Regions from separate parts of the Trinickia acidisoli genome, predicted to be linked through region 2. Evidence: predicted binding sites of a transcription regulator. Region 2 holds the regulator's gene; each other region holds the start of a gene.
The links. Region 2 encodes FNR, which switches genes on or off when oxygen is low (the NO sensors DNR and NnrR bind a similar motif). Its sites were predicted from a motif close to TTGATNNNNATCAA; they were not measured.
Positions count from the first base shown of each region.

Region 1: clpB (ATP-dependent chaperone ClpB) is a predicted target of FNR. The motif match lies at 2,921-2,934, and genes of this name have one in related genera.
Region 3: J3485_RS18065 (DUF2249 domain-containing protein) is a predicted target of FNR. The motif match lies at 3,723-3,736, and genes of this name have one in related genera.
Region 4: hemN (oxygen-independent coproporphyrinogen III oxidase) is a predicted target of FNR. The motif match lies at 3,289-3,302, and genes of this name have one in related genera.

Region 1 is NZ_JAFLRG010000001.1:2,203,672-2,208,988, forward strand. Features, by position in the region: gene J3485_RS10105 (MerR family transcriptional regulator) at 1-154, opposite strand, end outside; gene clpB (ATP-dependent chaperone ClpB) at 306-2,903, opposite strand; gene J3485_RS10115 (Rrf2 family transcriptional regulator) at 3,066-3,584, opposite strand; gene J3485_RS10120 (group III truncated hemoglobin) at 3,818-4,390, shown strand; gene moaE (molybdopterin synthase catalytic subunit MoaE) at 4,522-5,013, opposite strand; gene moaD (molybdopterin converting factor subunit 1) at 5,049-5,306, opposite strand.
Region 2 is NZ_JAFLRG010000001.1:2,029,385-2,034,701, forward strand. Features, by position in the region: gene J3485_RS09320 (amidohydrolase family protein) at 1-658, shown strand, start outside; gene J3485_RS09325 (SDR family oxidoreductase) at 689-1,465, shown strand; gene J3485_RS09330 (ureidoglycolate lyase) at 1,521-2,369, shown strand; gene J3485_RS09335 (DUF3564 family protein) at 2,424-2,798, opposite strand; gene fnr (fumarate/nitrate reduction transcriptional regulator Fnr) at 2,950-3,726, opposite strand; gene J3485_RS09345 (universal stress protein) at 4,094-4,567, opposite strand; gene phaZ (polyhydroxyalkanoate depolymerase) at 4,643-5,317, opposite strand, start outside.
Region 3 is NZ_JAFLRG010000001.1:3,940,034-3,945,350, forward strand. Features, by position in the region: gene ubiT (ubiquinone anaerobic biosynthesis accessory factor UbiT) at 1-448, opposite strand, end outside; gene ubiV (ubiquinone anaerobic biosynthesis protein UbiV) at 445-1,362, opposite strand; gene ubiU (ubiquinone anaerobic biosynthesis protein UbiU) at 1,402-2,421, opposite strand; gene J3485_RS18060 (NAD(P)H-dependent flavin oxidoreductase) at 2,451-3,650, opposite strand; gene J3485_RS18065 (DUF2249 domain-containing protein) at 3,880-4,113, shown strand; gene J3485_RS18070 (hypothetical protein) at 4,113-5,317, shown strand, end outside.
Region 4 is NZ_JAFLRG010000001.1:3,945,680-3,950,996, reverse strand. Features, by position in the region: gene J3485_RS18110 (c-type cytochrome) at 1-381, shown strand, start outside; gene J3485_RS18105 (YeeE/YedE family protein) at 520-954, opposite strand; gene J3485_RS18100 (YeeE/YedE family protein) at 956-1,381, opposite strand; gene J3485_RS18095 (ArsR/SmtB family transcription factor) at 1,378-1,713, opposite strand; gene J3485_RS18090 (MBL fold metallo-hydrolase) at 1,809-2,669, shown strand; gene J3485_RS18085 (Rrf2 family transcriptional regulator) at 2,714-3,184, opposite strand; gene hemN (oxygen-independent coproporphyrinogen III oxidase) at 3,380-4,834, shown strand; gene J3485_RS18075 (Crp/Fnr family transcriptional regulator) at 4,857-5,317, shown strand, end outside.

The DNA.
Region 1 (5,317 bases), 170 kb from region 2:
GCAGCCATTCGATATCGGCCGGCGAGTAGAGGCGATGCCCCGCGCCCGAGCGAGACACGGACCGAATCAGCCCGGCTTGCTCGTAATAGCGCAGCGTGTGCGTCGAAACGCCGAGCGCTTCGGCCATGCGACCAATCGTGAGTGCTTCCGACATAACGACCTCAACGTTAAGACTTCGAGCGCACTCGAAGTCAAGCGCCTTTCGCGCAGGTTCGAAAAAAAACGGCCGAGCGTACGCGCACTCGGCCGTTCGAGGCTGGGTTCGAGACTGTCCCGGCGCCGGGCACGCGCCCGGCCAAGAGACGTCAATGCACGACGCGCTCGAACACGAACTTGCCCCCCTCCACCCCGACCGGAATCACGTCCTTCGGGCCGAACCGCCCCGAGAGAATCAGCTTGGCGACCGGGTTCTCGATCTCCTGCTGGATCGCCCGCTTCAGCGGCCGGGCGCCGAACAGCGGATCGTAGCCGACCTTCGCGATTTGCTCGAGCGCGGCATCCGATATCACGAGCTGCATCTCGAGCTTCGCGAGCCGCTCGTGCAACCGCTGCAGTTGAATCTTCGCGATCGATTCGATGTTGCTGCGGTCGAGCGAGTGGAAGACCACGACTTCATCGATCCGGTTCAAGAACTCGGGGCGGAAATGCTGCTTGACCTCCGTCCAAACCGCATCGTGCACCGCTTCCTGCGGTTCGCCGGCCATCGACTGGATCATCTGCGAGCCGAGGTTCGACGTCATGACGATGACCGTGTTCTTGAAGTCGACCGTGCGGCCCTGACCGTCGGTCATACGCCCGTCGTCGAGCACCTGCAGCAGCACGTTGAAGACGTCGGGGTGCGCCTTCTCGATTTCGTCGAGCAAAATCACGCTGTATGGCTTGCGGCGGACGGCTTCCGTCAGATAGCCGCCTTCCTCGTAGCCGATATAACCCGGCGGCGCGCCGATCAGCCGCGCGACACTGTGCTTTTCCATGAATTCGCTCATGTCGATCCGGATCAGATGCTCCTCGGAATCGAACAAGAACGAGGCCAGCGCCTTGCACAGCTCGGTCTTGCCGACGCCGGTGGGGCCGAGAAAAAGGAACGAGCCATACGGCCGGTTGGGATCGGCCAAGCCCGCGCGCGAGCGACGAATCGCATCGGCCACGGCAACGATCGCCTCGTCTTGTCCGACGACGCGCTCGTGCAGCTTCGACTCGATCTGCAACAGCTTCTCGCGCTCGCCTTGCATCATTCGCGACACCGGGATGCCCGTCGCGCGCGAGACCACCTCGGCAATTTCCTCGGCGCCGACGTGCGTGCGCAGCAGCCGTCGATGCGTCGGGTTGTGCTGCTCCTTGGCCTCCGCCTGCGTCACTTGCTTCAGACGCGTTTCGAGCTCGGGCAGCTTGCCGTATTGAAGCTCGGCCACCTTCTCGAGCTTGCCTGCGCGCTGCAACCGCGTGATTTCCGCGCGCGTCTTCTCGATCTCTTCCTTCAACTGCGCGCTGCCCTGCACGGCAGCTTTCTCGGCCGTCCAAATCTCTTCGAGATCCGAGTACTCGCGGTTGAGCCGATCGATTTCCTCTTCGATCAATTGCAGCCGCTTTTGCGACGCTTCGTCTTTCTCCTTCTTCACCGCCTCGCGCTCGATCTTGAGTTGGATCAAGCGGCGATCGAGCCGGTCCATCTCCTCGGGCTTCGAATCGATCTCCATCTTGATCTTGGACGCTGCCTCGTCGATCAGATCGATCGCCTTGTCCGGCAGAAAGCGATCGGTGATATAGCGATGCGAGAGCTCGGCCGCCGCAACAATGGCCGGATCGGTGATCTCGACGCCGTGGTGCAGTTCGTATTTTTCCTGCAGACCGCGCAGGATCGCGATCGTCGCCTCGACCGACGGTTCATCGACGAGCACCTTTTGGAAGCGGCGCTCGAGCGCTGCGTCTTTTTCGATGTATTTGCGATATTCGTCGAGGGTCGTCGCCCCGATGCAATGCAACTCGCCGCGTGCGAGCGCCGGCTTGAGCATGTTGCCGGCATCTATTGCACCCTCCGCCTTGCCCGCACCGACCATCGTATGGATTTCGTCGATGAAAACGATCGTCTGGCCTTCGTCGCGCGCGATGTCATGCAAGACGGCCTTGAGCCGCTCTTCGAACTCGCCGCGATACTTCGCGCCCGCGAGCAGCCCCGCCATGTCGAGCGACAAAACGCGCTTGCTCTTGAGCGACTCGGGCACCTCGCCGTTGACGATACGCTGCGCAAGCCCTTCGACGATCGCCGTCTTGCCGACACCCGGCTCGCCGATGAGCACGGGATTGTTCTTCGTGCGGCGCTGCAAGATCTGGATCGAACGGCGAATCTCATCGTCGCGGCCGATGACGGGGTCGAGCTTGCCGGAACGCGCGCGTTCGGTCAGATCGATCGTGTACTTCTTGAGCGCTTCGCGCTGGCTCTCGGCGTCGGCACTATGGACCTGCGCGCCGCCTCGCACGGCAGCGATCGCCGCTTCGAGCGACTTGCGCGCGAGGCCGTACTGGCGCGCGAGCCGCCCCGCTTCGCCCTTGTCATCGGCAACGGCGAGCAGGAACATTTCGCTCGCGATGAACGTGTCGTTCAACTGCTGGGCTTCTTTATCGGCTTGATTGAGCAAGCCGCTCAACTCGCGGCTGATCTGTACGTTGCCGTCGGTACCCTGCACTTGCGGCAAGCGCGAGACAGCCTCGCTCAGCGCCGTTTGCAACGCCTGCACGTGCACGCCGGCACGCGACATCAGCGAGCGGGCCGAGCCGTCCTGTTGGGCAACGAGCGCCGCCAACACGTGCACGGGTTCGATGTATTGCTGACCGCGACCGATCGCGAGGCTCTGGGCATCGGCGAGCGCTTCTTGGAACTTGGTGGTGAGCTTGTCGATTCTCATGAAGAGACCTCCAATTTTTGACTATCACCAAAATGAGGCGCTCTCGGCTCGTTTCAAGCGATTTTTTGCAGTGCCGGTAGGCGAGCGGGGTCGATAGACGAGTGATGCCGCTCTGGAGGCGATGCCCGTGGAGCCCCCGACCGCTTCCGGCGTCGCCCCTCTTTATGGCTCGCTACGGCCCTCGCGGCGGCCTACGTCGGTGATCGGCACCACCGGCCGCGTTCGCTCTCCAGCGGCGACCGGAAGGCCAAGCAGCTCGGCAAGCGCCGCACCCGGGCCTGCAAGCTCGCCGAGCGTATGCCGGTCGAGTTCCGCAAGGAAGGCGCCGCGAGCCGCTTCGAATACGTGCTTGAGGCGACACTGCGGCTCGATGACGCAACTGCGCGGCTCCGCACCCTCGCGCGGGAAGCAGCCGACGATCGCGAAGTCGCTTTCGGTGCCGCGCACCACCTCGCCGATGGTCAGGCCAAGCGAGCGGGCGTTGAGCCGCAGCCCGCCGTTTCGGCCCCGGACGGTCTCGATCCAGCCAAGCTCGCCAAGCCGCTGCACGACCTTCATCAGATGATTCTTGGAAATGTCGTAGGCCTCGGAGATATCTTGGATCGTCGTGAGCCCCTCGTCGCGAACGGCCAAGAACAGCAGCACGCGCAAGGCGTAATCGGTGTAGTCGGTAAGTCTCATCGGCGGGCAACGGCTCGATTGGGGCACGGAGCGATTCGGCACGACGGACGTCGTCCTACGGCAAAACCGCACGGTGCAAAGGGTTGTTTAAGCGGCAACTTGACCATAACATGCATCGGGCGCGCAGCTATCATGAGTCTCGTGCCGATACTTGGTTTCCGATAATTTAGCTTGCTTTGCGTGCGGTTTGCGCCAAATCCGGCCCCAAATCGTGTGCGCGATACCGCAATTCGATGTCTACCTCTACTCATCCAGGCAATACCGGCGCCGACGCGACTCCCGTGCGCTATCACGCGCCTACGGAAGCGAACATCCGCGAACTCGTTTATGCGTTTTACGATCGCGTCCGGGCCGACTCGCTGCTCGGCCCCGTTTTCGACGCGGTGCTCGAAGGCCGATGGGACAGCCATTTACCGAAGATGTGCACGTTCTGGGGCAGTCTCGTGCTCGGCGACAAGCGATACCGCGGCAACGTTCAGCAAGCGCATCAGCCGCTCGAGGGCATCGAGCCCCGTCATTTCAGCCGCTGGCTTCATCTGTTTCTCGATACTGTCTGCGATCGTTACGAGCCGGCCGCGGCCGTACGCTTCATCGAACCCGCGCTGCGCATCGCGCAAAGCCTGCAACTGAGCCGATTCGGCTGGGATTACACCGTCCCGCCCGAGCAGCAAGCCCTACTCGCGCGCATCGCGCCGAAGCGCGGCCCCCGCGACGATGTGACGCATGCCAGCACAGCGCGCCCCCGCGAGCCGTTCCCGACCAAAATCATCGGCCGCTCGGCCGAGCCCGAGCCCGACGTCGACTGAAGCGACTAAGCTTGCCGGCAGTTCCGCCCGCACGGCAACGGCTGGCCCCGGCGGCGGACCGCACCGCGCTATCTCGCGCTGTATCGCAGTGCCGCCACCTCCCGCGCCAGCCTCGCTGGCGTGACGCTGCATCAATCAGGCGCTTCGTCGCCGGGCGTGGCGTTCGCCGCCGCGATTCCCCAGCGTTCGAGCGCGGCGTCGTCGGAGACGCGCGCGTCGACCCAGCGTTCGCCGCTAGGCGTCGTCTCTTTTTTCCAGAACGGTGCTTGCGTCTTCAAGTAGTCCATGACGAACGCGCAGGCGTCGAACGCGTCGTGCCGATGCGCCGACGTCGCCGCCGCCAGAACGATCTGGTCGCGCGGGTAGAGCTTGCCGACCCGGTGCACGATCAACACTTCCGACCCCGGCCAGCGCCGTCTCGCCTCTTGCACGATCGCTTCGAGTGCTTTTTCGGTCATGCCGGGGTAATGCTCGAGTTCCATTGCGGCGACGTCTTCGCCGTCGCTCAAATCGCGCACGGTTCCGACGAAGGCCACGACGGCCCCGACCCGCGGGTTTTCGGCACGCAGCGCGGCGATTTCGGTCGATAGATCGAAGTCTTCGATTTGAACGCGAACAGTCATGTCATCTGGCCCCAGCTTGTATCGCCGATACGCATTCAGCCGCCCGTGACCGGTGGGAAAAACGCGACTTCGCAGCCGTCCGTCAAGCGCGCTCCGGCGTCCGTCATCGTGTGGTTGCAGGCCATGCGCAGTGCGCGCCCTTCGGCTAGCGTGTCCGCCCACGCGCCGCCGCGCGTGCGCAGCCATATGCGGACATCACCGACGGTCGCGACGCCATCGGGCACGTCGACCGTTTCCTCGGCAAGACCCAACGCCTCGCGCACGCCTGCAAAATACCTCAACTCAATTTTCATGGGATGCCGCA
Region 2 (5,317 bases):
GGAAACGCGCTATCTGCTCGATTTGGCGCGTGGCGATCCGGCGATCGCTGGGGTCGTCGGCTGGGTGCCGCTCGACGATCCCGATGCGCCCGCGCTCATCGCCGAGCTTGCGCGTGAGCCCAAGTTCAAGGGCGTGCGGCCGATGCTGCAGGATTTGCCCGACGACGGATGGATCGCACGGCCGGAACTCGAGCCGGCGATCGACGCACTGATCGAGTGCGGCCTCGTTTTCGACGCGCTCGTCTTGACGCGCCACCTCCCGTACCTGACGCCATTCGCACGCAGGCATCCGCGCTTGCGGATGGTGCTCGACCACGGCGCGAAACCGCCGATCGCCGACGGCGCCGCCGGTTGGCTGCCGTGGGCGCAGCGCATCGCGGAGCTCGCAGCGCTGCCGCATGTTTTCTGCAAGATGTCCGGGCTGGTGACGGAAGCCGGGACACCCTGTACGGATACGATGCTCGAACCTTACCTCGCGCATCTCGTCGACCATTTCGGCGTGGCGCGCATGATGTGGGGCAGCGATTGGCCCGTCGTCGACATGAACGGCGGCTACCTCGCGTGGCACGCATGCGCGATGCGGTTTGCCGAGCGCCTGACGCCCGGTGAGCGCGCTGCGCTGTTTGGCGGCACGGCGCGCGCCTGCTACGGTCTTTAAACGTCTTCTATCGATGGAGCCCAGCCCAGCATGACCGCTATTGCCACGACCTTTCCCGAGCCGCCGGCCACGCGCCTGGCCGGCAAAACCGCGCTCGTCACGGCCGCCGCCCAAGGTATCGGCCGCGCTTGCGCCGAACGTTTGGCCAAAGAGGGGGCGCGCGTGATCGCCACCGACATTCGCCTCGACTTGCTCGCCGATGCGCCGTTCGAATCGCGCGTGCTCGACGTCCGCGACGGCGCGTCGATCGCCTCGCTCGCCGAGGAGATCGGCGCCGTCGACGTACTCGTCAATTGCGCGGGTTTCGTCCATGCGGGCAACGTGCTCGAATGCGAGGAATCCGATTGGGATTTTTCGTTCGATCTGAACGTCAAGTCGATGTATCGCACAATACGGGCGTTTCTGCCCGCGATGCTCGCGCGCGGCGGCGGCTCGATCGTCAACTTGGCCTCGGCCGCCTCGAGCGTGAAAGGCGTGCCCAACCGCTTTGTCTACGGCACGACGAAAGCGGCCGTCATCGGTCTCACGAAGGCCGTTGCAGCCGATTTCGTCACGCGTGGCATACGCTGCAACGCGATTTGTCCCGGCACCGTGGCATCTCCCTCGCTGGCGGCGCGCATCGCCGAGCAGGCGAGGGCGCAAGGTAGGCCGGTGACGGAAGTCGAGGCGGCGTTCGTTGCGCGCCAGCCGATGGGGCGCATCGGCCGGCCGGAGGAAATCGCGGCGCTGGCTGCATACCTTGCGTCGGACGAGGCCGCGTTCACGACCGGGCAGATTCATTTGATCGACGGCGGTTGGTCGAATTGATCGAGCGATGGATGCTTCCAGCGCCGTGTTACCCCTTTGAGGACTGAGCAATACGATGAAACTTCTTCGATATGGCCCCAAGGGCCAGGAAAAGCCCGGGCTCGTCGATGCCGACGGCGTGATGCGCGATCTGTCGTCGGTCGTCGACGATATCGCGGGCGACGTGCTCGGTGATGCCGCTCTTGCCCGGCTGCGCGCCGTCGATACGTCGACGCTGCCGCGCGTGCCCGCCGATGCGCGCATCGGCGCTTGTGTCGGCCGCGTCGGCAAGATGGTCTGCATCGGTCTGAATTATGCCGATCACGCGGCCGAGTCGAATCTGCCGGTGCCGACCGAGCCGGTCGTTTTCAACAAATGGACGAGCGCGATCGTCGGCCCGAACGACGATGTCGAAATCCCGCGCGGCTCGACCAAGACGGACTGGGAAGTCGAACTGGGCGTCGTCATCGGCAAGCCTTGCAAGTACGTCGACGCGGCTGATGCGCTCGATTACGTGGCCGGCTATTGCGTCGTCAACGACGTGTCGGAGCGCGAGTGGCAAATCGAGCGCGGTGGCCAGTGGGACAAAGGCAAGGGCTTCGATACGTTCGGCCCGATCGGCCCCTGGCTCGTGACGCGCGACGAAGTGCCCGATCCGCAGCGGCTCGACCTGTGGCTCGAAGTGGACGGCCATCGCTATCAGAACGGCAACACACGGACGATGGTCTTCGGCGTTGCCGAACTCGTCGCTTACTTGAGCCGTTGCATGAGCTTGCAGCCCGGTGACGTCATATCGACGGGTACGCCGCCCGGCGTGGGGCTCGGCATCAAGCCTATCCCGGTCTATCTGAAAGCGGGGCAGACGATGCGGCTCGGCATCGCCGGGCTCGGCGAGCAGCGCCAGAAGACGGTGGCGGTGGAGTAAGCGTCAGCGCGCGCTCCTACGGCTGTCGGGTTGTCCTGACGGCCCGATTTGGCATCAAATGCCTGCGTCGTCGGCGAGTAGGCTGTGCAATCGGCTGTGTTCCAGCGGCGTGGCCTCGTCGTCGACGCATTGCACGTACCAATGGCCGCGCGCGGTATCGCCGCACCATTGAGCACTGCCGGCCGCTCCCTCGAACGGCCCGCTTTCACTCTGCCACTCGAGTTCGTCGAGCGCGCAGAGCGGCGCGCGCTCGTGCGCGTCGCACAATAGCGTCACGCCGGGCCGTGCGTGCACGATGCCCGATGCAGGCAAAGCGAGGCCGAAATGGCTTTCCCGCGACCATCGCTGCGCGCCGCGGTCGATCCAGACGATGGCATAGGCGCACGGATGGGTTTTCTCGAACGTACTGAGATGGATGGCGATGCGCATCGTCGTGCCCTCGTCTCGCGCTGCGTGTCGGTCGGTCGAAAGAACGCGGCGAATTGAACGAGGCCGCATCCGTCACGATCGATCATCGCGCGAATGCGGGGCGATCGCCTTGCTTTGGGTCAAGAGAAAGGCACGGCCGTGCAGGCCGTCATTACACACGCCCCAGCGCATCCAGGTTGACGATGCGAATTTGCTTGCCGTGCGTTTGCACGAGCCCGTCGCGCTGAAACTTCGAAAACATCCGGCTCACCGTTTCGAGCTTCATGCCGAGATAGTTGCCCATCTCTTCGCGGGTCATGCGCAGGTTGAATTCGGCGGCCGAGTAGCCGCGCGCCTTCAAGCGGCTCGACAAGTTCAGCAAGAAGGCGGCAACGCGCTGCTCCGCACTCATCGTGCCGAGCAGCAGCATCAACGACGATTCGCGCACGATTTCGCCGCTCATCATGCGCAGCACTTGCTGCTGCAGGCGCTTGGACTCTGCGCACATCGATTCGAGCAACGCGTAGGGGATGATGCAGACGCTGCTGTCTTCGATGGCGATCGCATCGCTGCTATGGCGCTCGGTGCAGACGCCGTCGAGGCCGAGCACTTCGCCGGCCAGATGAAAACCCGTGACCTGCTCGCGGCCGTCGCGATGCATGACGACGGTTTTGAACGAACCCGAACGAATCGCATAGATGCTCTGGAACGGATCGCTCGTGCGATAGAGTGCGTCGCCGCGCTTGATGAGGCGTGTTGCGCTGACGATCGCATCGAAGCGCGAGAGTTCTTGATCGCTCAACGTTTGGGGCATGCAGGCCGAGCGCATCGAGCAAATGGTGCAGTGCCGGGCAGAGCGGACCGGGGCGGCCTTGCCGTTCGCGCATGCCGGGGCGGGGACCGCCGGTGCCGTCGCAATGTCGTCGACGAACGTTGCTTCGTTGAACATACGACCTCCTCAAAGGGACTGCATACCGCCTTAGCGGTGCGATACGTCGATTACATGATTGGCAGTATCGGAGGTCGGGCGCTACAAGGAAATCGGCGGCGTATGAAACTGCGGTAAGTGTTGACGAAGCTTTGTAAGGATTGTCCTACATCAACGCGTGGCGAAGTTGCGTGCACGCTGCACGGGCAAGTGCATGAGCCGTTGGGATGTAATCGATTTCATCCCGCCGTGCGCACGCGAATGCACATTGGTTGCGCGCGCAATCAAGTGATGGAATAAAGCACGGAACGATAGAACTGACGAAAGAGGGCGCCGATTCGACGGCCGAATCGGCGCTGCCGCAGCTCAGGTTTTCGGCTGGATTCGCCTAGCTCGGCGTCGCTTCACGCGTCGTGTCGCCGGCCGGTATCAGCAGCACCGGGCACAACGAGATGCGCAAGAAGCGCTCGGCAACGCTGCCGAGGATCAATCGACGAAATCCACGTCGCCCGTGCGTACCCATGACGACGAGATCGGCGGACCACTCATTGGCGACGCGCAAAATGCTATGCGAGATGTCGTCGCCTAGCGGACTCGTTTCGACGATACGCGGCGTACCGGCCACGTGCTCGCGTGCCATCTTCGCGCGCGCTTCGGCATTGACGCGCGAGCCTTCTTCGAGCAGCGCGTCGCGAACGATGGTCGGGTCGTAGCCGGGCGCGTCGGCCCCGGCGATTGAGACGTCGACGACGTAGAGCGGTACCAGCTGCGCGCCGAATTCGCGCGCGATGCGCAAAGCCGACTCGAATGCACGCGTGGACGTTTCACTGCCGTCGATCGGCGCAAGGATGCGTTTATACATATCGGGGCCTCGCCGTTTGATAAGGAACAACGTCGTTATGATCGGCGGCAACGCGCGGCGTCGCGCTGATCCAAGTCAAGCGATCCGCGAACCTGTGCGCCGATCCTGCGTCGCGAGCCGAAACCGCCGCAGCGCCGGATGGATCGCTTCATGCCAGCGCGGCCCCGTGAACAGGTCGTAGTGATCGCAGCCGTCGACGGTCATGCGCATGCGCATCGCGTTGGGGATGGCGTGGCAAATCTCGTGCGCCGCGTGCGTTTGCCCGGCGCCGGTGATGTCGTCGTGATCGCCCTCGACCGTGCAAAGCGCCGTTGCCATCAACGCGTCGGGCGTCACGCGGCGCGCGCCGACCGACCAGGTGCCCCGCGCGAGTCGCTGCTCCTGAAAAACGACGCGCAGCGTGTCGAGGAAGTAGTCTTCATCCATGTCGAGCACGGCCGAGTATTCATTGAGCGAGCGCAGGCTCGCGGCGATGGCGCGGGCGTCGCCCGATAGGCGGCTCGTCCAATAGCGCGATTCGAGCGCCATTTGACGATGCGGATGGGCGGCGACGATCGCCGCATGCTGAACGTAACCGGGGTAGATGCGTCGGCCCGCGCCCGTGTAGCACGACGGGACGGTGTCGATGACCGTTTGGCGGAACCAATCGATGTCGTGCGTGGCGGCCAAACGATCGACCGTCGTCGGATGCAAGCGCGTATCGATCGGTCCGCCCATCAACGTGACGCTCAGCGGCGCGGTATTGCCGTC
Region 3 (5,317 bases), 1.9 Mb from region 2:
TACGTCGAAACGCAGGCACAGGTCCAAAGCGATCAACGAAAAGCGTCGACAGATCGATCGCATCGAGCGAATTCTTCACGAGTAGCCCAAGTTCCGTATCGCCTTCCATCGTCAAACGTCGGCTGAAAAACAGCGTGTCCGGGTCTTGCGTGCGGCGCGCGAGCTGCACGAAGTCGTAGGCGCTCGCGCCGATCGTCAGCGCAACGTCCCCTTCATGCCGAGCGGCACGAAAAGCCCCATCGCGATAGATGAAATCGAACGCGATGCCGGCATCGCGCACGTCGATACGCAGCGTGCAGCCTTCTAGTTGCGTCAACGTATCGGCAGGCAGATGCGGCATGACGACGACGTTCAATCCACTCACAAACAAAATCGAGCCCGGATACGCGGGCAACTTGGAGAGCACGCCTCGAATCACCGATGGCACACGATAGTCAGCTTGACTCATTCGGTACTCCTTAACGTTCGCGCCATGTCCGCCCCCTGCTGCGCCAAGCCCGGCATACCGTACCAATAGCCGTCGCAGCGCGACTCCGGCATCAAGTGGCCCATACATTCCAGCGCTTGCGCACCCGTCGCTCGATCGTCGATCACCTCCCGAAAGCGTTCGACGATCTCGCTCATGCCTTGCGATTGCGGGCTCAGGCGCAGTACGTCGACGCCGAGATGCTTCAACGTGTCGATCGAATCGACGAGGTTATAGACGCGCGCCGATTGAATCGAAATGCCGTTGAGCACGAGAAACGGCTTCCCCTCGCGCGTGCGCAGCGTGAGTCCGTCCGGATGATCGAGGCATACGTATTGGCAGTGCTCACGCGGCAGATTTCGATTACGCGCCGTGAAGCAGCGCGCCGAAAACGCAAGCGGCAAACGGCCATAGGCAAAGACTTCGGTCTCCAAACCAGCGGGCCGCTCAGCTTGCATGCGCGCCAGCGCATCGGCACTCATTTCGAGCGGCATGACCCACCGCCTCGCGCCGAGCCCCGCCAAGACGTTCAACGTCGGCTCGTTGTAGACATTGAGCCAAGGGCCGGCAACGAATGCGCCGCCTTCCATGCAATGAACAGCCCCCATGTCGTTCGCCTCGACGAGATAGCGTCCGTTGCTCGCGACCGCCTTCATCGTCGTCACGTCCTTACCGGATTCGAGCAGGATCTGGGTCGACAGCACCACCTCCTTGCCGGCTTGCGCGAGCATGTCCGCGATTTCGATCCAGTCAGCCGGCCGCAACTCGTGTCGGCGTGCGCACACGGTCTCGCCGAGATAGACGACGTCGATGCTCGTCGCGCTCATCGCTTCGTAGAACTGCAGCGTCGCAATACGCGACCAGTAGTAATGAATCGGACCTAATGCAATTTTCACTGAGGGGCTCCGACGGGCGGCCGCAGCAGCCGCGCCATGTTATTTCCAAGGGCGATGGTAAGCGCCAAGCGTGTGCTGCTGGCCTTCGGCAACGTTGTCGAGTTCGCTCATCCAGCCCGGCCTGACGCTGTAACGCTGGGCATTCGCGCGGCATTGATCGATGGCCTCGCGCCAAACGCGCGTCACCTGCGCCACGTAGGCCGGGCTGCGTTGCCGCCCTTCGATCTTGATCGCGCGTATGCCCATCCCCATGAGGCGCGGCAGCAACTCGAGCGTGTTCAAGCTCGTCGGCTCCTCGATCGCGTAGTAGTGCTCGTCGCCCACCTCGAAACGGCCTTTGCACAAGGTCGGATAGCCGGCGTTCTCGTCGTCGGCGTAGCGGTCGATGAGTACGCCGTTCAAGCGCGATTCGAGGCCCTGTGGCGTCCTCTGCCAGCGCACGTGTTTGGCCGGAGAACACACGCCGTGCGTATTCGGCGATTCGCCCGTCACATACGACGACAACGCGCAGCGCCCTTCCACCATCACGCACAAGCTGCCGAAGCCGAACACCTCGAGTTCCACCGTCGTGTTCTCGGTCACGTGCTCGACTTGCGTCAACGACAGCACGCGCGGCAGCACGGCACGCGAGATGCCGAAGTGCGCTTGATAGAAGTTGATCGCTTCGTAATTCGTCGCGGAACCCTGCACCGAGAGATGCAAACGCAAGCCGGGATGGCGTTCGCGTGCGTAGCGCATGAGCCCCGGATCGGCCATGATGACCGCGTCGATGCCTGCCGCCGCCGCGCGATCGACGGCCGCGCGCCATATGGGCCACGCGCTCGCCTGCGGGTAGGTATTGAGCGCGAGAAAGACCTTGCGTCCGCACGCATGGGCATAGTCGATGCCGCTCGCGATTGCGGCTTCGTCGAAATTTAGGCCTGCGAAGTTTCTTGCATTCGTCGCATCGCGGAACCCGAGGTAGACGCAATCGGCGCCGTTATCGATCGCGGCTTTCAGCGCGGGCAAACTGCCGGCCGGACACACCAGCTCCATCTGTTGGGATCGCTCGTTCGTCATAGAGATACCGCTCACATCGCCGCCGGCAATTACGCCGCCTCATGAAATTGCGCCGAAGCCTCATCGGTCGTCGAAACCGATTCGATCATAGGCATCGCGCCCGTCAGCAGATAGTCGATCAGCTCGCGGGACGGACGGATGCGATTGCCGAACGGCAGCGGCTCGGAGCCTCGGAAGAAGAGCCCGCGTTTGACATCGCCGGCAAGCGCGTAGGCAAGCCGCTGGTCGATGCAGAACTGCCCATGTTTCGCGATGCCGTCGCGCAAGCCGCACTGCTGCAGACAATCGAATCCCACTGTGCATCGACGCGCTTTCGCCACGCGCTGCAGCTTCGCCTCCTTCTCCAAGTATTCGGCGAGCCACGGCGTGCGCACGGCACGCGCCGGCAAACCCGCCACGCTCATGAACGTGACGACGTCCTCGGGCGTCGCATCGACGAGCGCCTGTTTGAAGTTCGGATGCGCATCGCCCTCTTCGGTCACCGCGAACGGCGTGCCCAGTTGCACGGCCGTGGCGCCGAGCGAAACGAGTGCGCGCACCTGCTCGTGCGTATGAATGCCGCCCGCGACAATGAGTGGAATCTGTTCTCGTTCGAGGCCGAGGTCTTTGAATAACGCCAGCGTTCCCTCGATCACCTCGGGAAACGCGAAGCTCGGATTCGCAACGCCGTCGAGCGTCGGCGCGCCAAGGTGCCCGGCCGCATAGCGTGGGTTCTCGATGACGATCGCGTCGGGCAGCCGGTGCTTGCGCATCCATTTCTTGATGACGAGGCCGATGCCGCGCGCATCCGACAAGATCGGAATCAAGGCGACTTCGGGATGCTCGGCCGTCAGCTCGGGCAAGTCGAGCGGCAGCCCTGCTCCCACGACGACGGCATGCGCGCCGCTTTCGCACGCGCATCGCACATAGTCGGCATAGGCCGATACCGCCCGCATCACATTGACGGCCACCGCTCCCTTGCCGGCCGATAGCGCCAATGCAGCGCGCACCTCGCGCGCCAAAGCTTCGAGATTGACGGCATCGATCAGTGCGCGATCGCGCGAACGCGCTGTCTTGACCATCAAGTCAGGATGATGCCGACGCAAGTCGACACTCGATATCGTCCCCATCGCGCCGAGCGAGGCGACGGTTCCAGCCAAGCGATGCGCGGAGACGCCCACCCCCATTCCGCCCTGCACGATCGGCAATAACGTCTTGCCTTTGATCCGCAGCGATTCGAATACAACCATCGGCACTGACACGGGACATCCTCACGACGTTCGAAGTATCCGAGAGTGTGCGGCGACGGTCCCCCGCAGACCTTAACTTGGGTCAAGAACGGGTTTCGCTTGCAGCGTATCCTCGACGCGAACGAGGGTAATGGCGGCTCACGCCGCGCCCTTTGCTATCGTGGGCCAGAAGTCTTATTCCGTTATTCGCGCCGCGTCGTGTAGGGCGAGGTGCGACGAAGAACCGCGCATGAAACCGCTTGTTTGTGACACTACGCTCGCGCTATGCGGGCTCGAACCGCCCGAACCGATGGAGCGCGTGCTCGCCGCGTTGCCCACGCTTGTCGACGGCCGCTATCTGCGCATGGTCATCGATCGTGAGCCGTTGCCGCTCTATGCGCTGCTCACACGCGGCGGCTTCGACTACGAAGTGCGCGGTCCGCACACCGGGCGCTACGATATCGACATTTGGCGCCGGCGCTGATGCGGCGTCATCTCGCGCTCGACGCATCACCCACACTCGGCGCACCGTTGCGATTCTTCTTGAACGCGCCCGTGTTCGCGTCGCTTGCCGCGGCATTGCTGCTGTATGCGGGACCGTCCACATGGGCTACACGCTGGTCGCCGTATGCGCTCGCCGCGACCCATCTCATGACGCTCGGGGTATTCGCGAGCGTCATGATGGGTGCGCTGATGCAGATTCTGCCCGTCGTTGCCGGCGTTCACGTTGCCTCGGTTCGAAGAAGCGCCGCGGGCATTCATGCCCTGCTCACGTTCGGCACGCTCGCCCTCGCGCTTGCGTTCATTAGTTCGGAGACCGAACTATTTCCGATCGCCGCACTGGCCTGTGGCGCAGCCGCCCTGTGGTTCGTCGTCGCATGCGCGATCGGCCTTGCGCGTGCATCGTCGGCCGCCGTCCCCGGCGTCGTCGATATCCTGCACGCGGTTCGCCTCGCGCTGGCCGCGCTGATCGTTACCGTGGCACTCGGCGCGACACTGGCCGTCTCGCTTACGTGGCCCATGTCGGTACCGGTCGTCGCATTGACCGATCTTCATTGGACGTGGGGATTGGCAGGATGGATAGGACTCCTAACCGTTGGCATAGCCTATCAAGTCATTCCGATGTTTCAAGTTACCGAGCCCTACCCTCGCCTGCTCGCTCGTGCGTTCGCGCCGCTCGCGTTTCTGACGCTCGTGCTGGCGTCGTTATCGAACTTTGTCTTACAAGCGCTCGAACCCGCCGCCACGCCATGGTTCGTCGCCCAGCCGTTTGCGGGCTACGTCGTCTTTGCCGTCGTCACGCTCGTATTGCTCGGCCGTCGCAAGCGCATCGGCGCCGATACGACAACGCTCTATTGGCGAACGTCGATGGTCAGCATCGTCTGCGGTGCGCTGACGTGGGCGATCGCATCGGCAACGCATCGGCCGTCGCTCGACGTAACGATCGGCGTGCTGTTGCTCGTGGGGGTAGTCGCATCGGCGATCAACGGCATGCTCTACAAGATCGTTCCGTTCCTGCTCTGGTATCACTTGCAGGCATCGATCGACGAGCGTTCGCCGCTCGTGCCGAAAATGAAAACCGTCTTGCCCGACTCGCAGGCTCGCAGGCAATACTGGGCGCATCTGTGCGCGTTGCTGATGCTGCTCGCGGCAAGCGCGTGGCCCGCTGCGCTAGCCCGGCCCGCCGC
Region 4 (5,317 bases), 1.9 Mb from region 2:
GGCGCCCGCACGAATGCCGTGATGAGCCCGATGGTCGCGACGCTGTCCGATCAAGACATGCGCGACCTCGCCGCCTACTACGCCTATCTGCCGAAGCTGCCCGGCTATCACCCGTCGAGCCAGACGGTGCCGCCGATCGTGGCGACGGGCTCGCCGATGCGCAACATCGCGCCGTGCGCGTCGTGTCATGGCGCGGCGGATCACAAGACCGGCGCGCCTTGGCTCGAAGGCGAGCCCGTCGCGTATATCCGCGCGCAGTTGCAGGCATTCGCGGCGGGCGATCGCCACAACGACATCAGCGAGCAGATGCGCAACGTGGCGCGGCAAATGACGCCGGCTGAGATCGAAGCGGCTGCCCGCTACTATGCGAGCCAGCCTTGATAAACGTATAGCGCGGCTGCCGATCCGCAAACGCGGCCCCCTTCGCCGCGAACGGGTCGATGATATTTAGGACTGCTGACCAAATCGTCAGCTTGGAGAACTGCCCGCGTTTGCATGGACCGCGGCATTGTCTCCCGTTTAGGGGCGCGCGGCGAGTCGCCGGGCAAAGAGCGAATGAAGGACAATGCCGGCCAGCATCGCGACGATGAACAGCCATGCTTTAGGCTGGCCGCTCGAGGCGCTCACGACGGCCGGACCGGGACAGAAGCCGGCGAGCCCCCAGCCGATGCCGAACAGCGCGCTGCCGACGATGAGCGGTCGATCGACGCGCATGGCCTTCGGCCATGACATCGGCGCGCCGAGCAGGCTCGAGCTTCGGCGCCGCGCGATCGCGAATCCCACGGCGGTGACCGCCACGGCGCCGGCCATGACGAACGCGAGAGACGGGTCCCAGCGGCCGGCGAGATCGAGAAAGCCGAGCACTTTCTCGGGGTTGGCCATGTGGGACACGATGAGGCCGAATCCGAACAGGAGGCCGGCGGCAAGTGCGGCAAGAGCGGTGAGCGCGAACATGCTAGACGTGATGAAACAGAAAGACGGTTAGGACTCCGAATGATATGAACGTAGCCGTCGCGGCTAGCGAGCGGGCCGAGCCGCGCGAGATGCCGCATACGCCGTGGCCGCTCGTGCAGCCGGAGCCATAGCGGGTGCCGAAGCCCACGAGCAACCCGGCGACGATCAGCGTCGAATCGGATGCGGAAATGGTCACGCCCGGCAACGACGCGAAAACGCGCCACAACCATGGCGCGGCGACCAAGCCTGCAAGAAACGCGAACGGCGCCGCACGGTTCGCCGCTCGAGTATCGATCAAGCTCCCCAGCATGCCGCTGATGCCGGCAATGCGGCCGTTGAGCAGCATATAGAGCGCCGCGGCGACGCCGATTGCCACCCCGCCTGCCACGGCGGACACGGGCGTGAAGTGCACCATATCGATGCTCATGGCGTAGTCCCTTTCGTCTTACCGCAAAAGAGTTCCGAGAGCGTTTGCATGACGCGCACGACTTCGTGGCCGGCGAGGCGGTAGTAGATGTATTTCCCCTCTCGCCGCGCGGCCACGAGCCCCTCCTCGCGCAGCACGCCCAAATGCTGCGACAGGCTTGGCTGGCGAAGCCCGACGCGTTCCTCGAGCTGGCCGACGTTGTGCTCGCCTTCCGTGAGTTGGCACAGCAGCAGCAGCCGATCTTCGTGGGCCATCGCTTTGAGCAATGCGCAACACTGTGCCGCCGATTCACGTAGGTCTTCCAACCTTTGTGCACTAAGCTGGTTTTGCATCGGGTTCGATCTCAATGGCTGTCAGTATGTTGACGTACATTATATTGATCGATATATTGTTTTGACAACATAACCCATCAAAACGAGGCTTGACGATGCATCCCAACGTAGAGCCGTTTTTCGATACCGCCACGTCCACGTTCACCTACGTCGTGCATGCCGGAGACGGCACGCCGGCTGCCGTCATCGATTCGGTGCTCGATTACGATCCGAAGTCGGGCCGCACGTCGACGGCGTCGAGCGAGCGCGTCGTCGCCTTCGTGCGCGAGCACCGCTTGCAGGTGCAATGGCTGCTCGAAACGCATGCGCACGCCGATCATCTGTCGGCGGCGCAGTATTTGAAGCAGCAGCTCGGCGGCAAGATCGGCATCGGCGAGCAAATCCGCGCCGTTCAGCACAAGTTCAAAGGGGTGTTCAATCTGGGCGCCGACGTGTCGGAAGACGGCACCCAATTCGACCACTTGTTCAAGGACGACGAAACGTTCGAGATCGGTGCGCTGGCCGCGCGCGCGCTGCACGTGCCCGGCCATACGCCGGCCGATATCGCCTACCAGATCGGCGATGCGGTTTTCGTCGGCGATACGCTGTTCATGCCCGACGTGGGCTCGGCGCGTTGCGACTTCCCCGGCGGCGATGCGCATACGCTGTACCGGTCGGTGCGCAAGCTGTTGTCGCTGCCGCCGCGAACGCGCTTGTTCATGTGCCACGACTACCCGCCGGCGTCGCGCGTGGCGAGCTGCGAGACGACCGTCGACGACGAGCGCCGCGCGAACGTGCATCTGCACGAGGGCGTGTCCGAAGACGAGTTCGTCGAGATGCGGGTCGCACGCGATCGCACGCTCTCGATGCCGGTGCTGATTTTGCCTGCCGTCCAGGTGAACATCCGGGCCGGCGATATGCCGCCGGCCGAATCGAACGGCGTCCGTTACCTGAAGATTCCACTCAACGCGCTTTGATCGAGCGTAGGGAGCGCGGAGCGCGCTGCCCTGCCGTCAATCGCTCACTTGCGCGCGAGGCGCACGAGCGGCCGCTCGGTCGCGGTCAATCCGATCAGCCGCAAAAGCTTGCCCTGCTCGGCCGCGATGTCGGCCAACGTGAATTTATCGAGCACCTCGAAGTAGGCGCGCAACGCGCTGCCGAGCACACCGCGCAGGCCGCATGCCGCGGTGATCACGCAGGCATTGCCTTCCGTGTCGAAGCACTCGACCATGCGAAAGTCCGGCTCCATCGTGCGCACGACATCCCCGACGGTGATGCGCGAAGCCGGACGGCCGAGCTTCAAGCCCCCTGTCCTGCCGCGCGTCGTGCTCAGATAACCGGCACGCCCGAGCGCATGCACGATCTTGACGAGATGACCTCGTGCGATGCCGAGCGACGCCGAGATTTCGGCGATCGTAACGAGTTCGTCCGAGCGTACGGCCGCATACATCAATACGCGCAGGCTGTAATCGGTGAAGTCAGTGAGTCGCATAGCGCACCTATAAAGTCGATGAATTATATATCTTTTAGGCGAGCCACTGCTTGCGACGATGGATGCAACGCCGCCCCCGTAGCGAACGCGCGATCGAAACATGGATGACATGCATCAAGTTTTCGGCGCCGACCGGTTCGATAATGACCGTAGAGCCGCATCGCCGTGCGGTCATGCACGTCCACGAGAAAGCACATGTCTGCTCATTTGGCGCCACGCCGCGAGACCCCGCCGCAGGTCGAGTCGTCCGATGTCGGCCGCTTCGCCGACATCGACCTATCGGAAGCGCTGATTCGTCGCTTCGACAACGCGGGCCCGCGCTATACGTCCTACCCGAGCGCCGACCGCTTCGTGCCCGAGTTCGACGAAGCGGCCTATCGCGGCCACCTCGCCGAACGCGCGAGCGGCGCAACGCAATCGCCGCTGTCGATATACGTGCACCTGCCGTTTTGCGAGCAGCTTTGCTACTTCTGCGCCTGCAACAAGATCATCACGCGCGATCACAGCCGCGCGGCCCAATACCTCGACTACCTACTTCGCGAGATGGCGCTGGTCGCGCCTGAACTCGGCGCCGATCGACGCACGTCACATGTGCAGCAACTGCATTTGGGCGGCGGCACGCCCACGTTCTTCAGCATCGCCGAGCTGGGTCGTCTGAACGAAGCCCTGCACCGACATTTCGACTTCGCCGCGGACGCCGAACTCGGCGTGGAGATCGACCCGCGCACGGTAACGCCCGACACGCTGTCGCAGCTCGGCGCGCTGGGGTTCAATCGCACGAGCTTCGGCGTGCAGGATTTCGATCCCGCGGTGCAGCAGGCCGTCAATCGCATTCAGCCGCTCGACATGGTGGAGCGCGCGCTGGGCGCGAGTCGCGACGCCGGTTTCGAGTCGGTCAATGTCGATCTCATCTACGGCCTGCCGCGGCAATCGGTCGCGAGCTTCGACCGCACGCTAGACGAGGTCGTGCGCCTCGCGCCCGATCGCATCGCGTTGTACAACTACGCGCATTTGCCGAGCCGATTCAAGGCGCAACGATTGATCGACGCGCGCGAATTGCCGCTCGCGGAGGAACGGCTGCGAATCTTCATGCGCGCGACGCGCCGGCTGCTCGATGCGGGGTACGTTTATATCGGCCTCGATCATTTTGCGAAGCCCGATGACGAACTGAGCCGAGCGCTGCGTGACAACAGCTTGCACCGCAATTTCCAAGGCTATACGACGAGGGCCGAATGCGATCTCATCGGCTTCGGCGTTTCGGCGATCGGCAAGATCGGTCGCAGCTATTGCCAGTCGACGCGTTCGATCAAGACGTATTACGAATGCTTGGACGAAGGGCGGTTGCCCGTCGAGCGGGGCCTGACGCTCAGCGCCGACGATATGCTGCGCCGCGAAGTCGTCATGACGTTGATGTGCAGCGTGCCGCTCGACTATCGCGCGATCGAAGCGCGGCACGAGATCGAATTCGCGCGCTATTTCGAATCCGAGCTGACCGCGTTGCGGCCGCTCGTTGAAGCGGAACTCATCGAAGTGGGTGACGCCGCGATTCGCATCTTGCCGAAGGGGCGCCTGTTCGTGCGTGCCGTCGCGATGACGTTCGACAAATACCTTGCGCGACCGAGCACGGCCACGTATTCGAAGCTGATCTAGACCAAGCCGACGGAGGGCGCACATGCAAAAAGGGAAGATTCGCGTCCAGGACTTTCTGGCACGCATGCCGCTGTTCAACGAGCTTGGGGCCGACGAACTCGATCGCGTCGCGCAAGGCACCACGCAGCAACCGGTGGCGCGCAAGGAGATGGTGTTTCATTGCGGCGATGCCTGCACGGGCTTGCACGCCGTCGTGTACGGCCAGATCAAGCTCAGCGTCATCTCGCCGCTTGGTGAAGAAAAGGTCGTGCGGCTCGTCGGCCCCGGCGACAGCTTCGGCGAAGCGCTGATGTTTCTCGGCAAGCCGTATTTCGTCTCGGCCCAAGCGCTGGCCGATTCGCTGCTGTTGCATGTCACGAAAGCCGCGATCGTAAGCGAGCTGCGCGGCGATCCCGATTTCGCCTGCAAGATGCTCGCGGGCATGAGTGCGCGCTTGCACGCATTGATGCGCGACGTCGAAGCATACTCGTTGCGCTCGGGTAC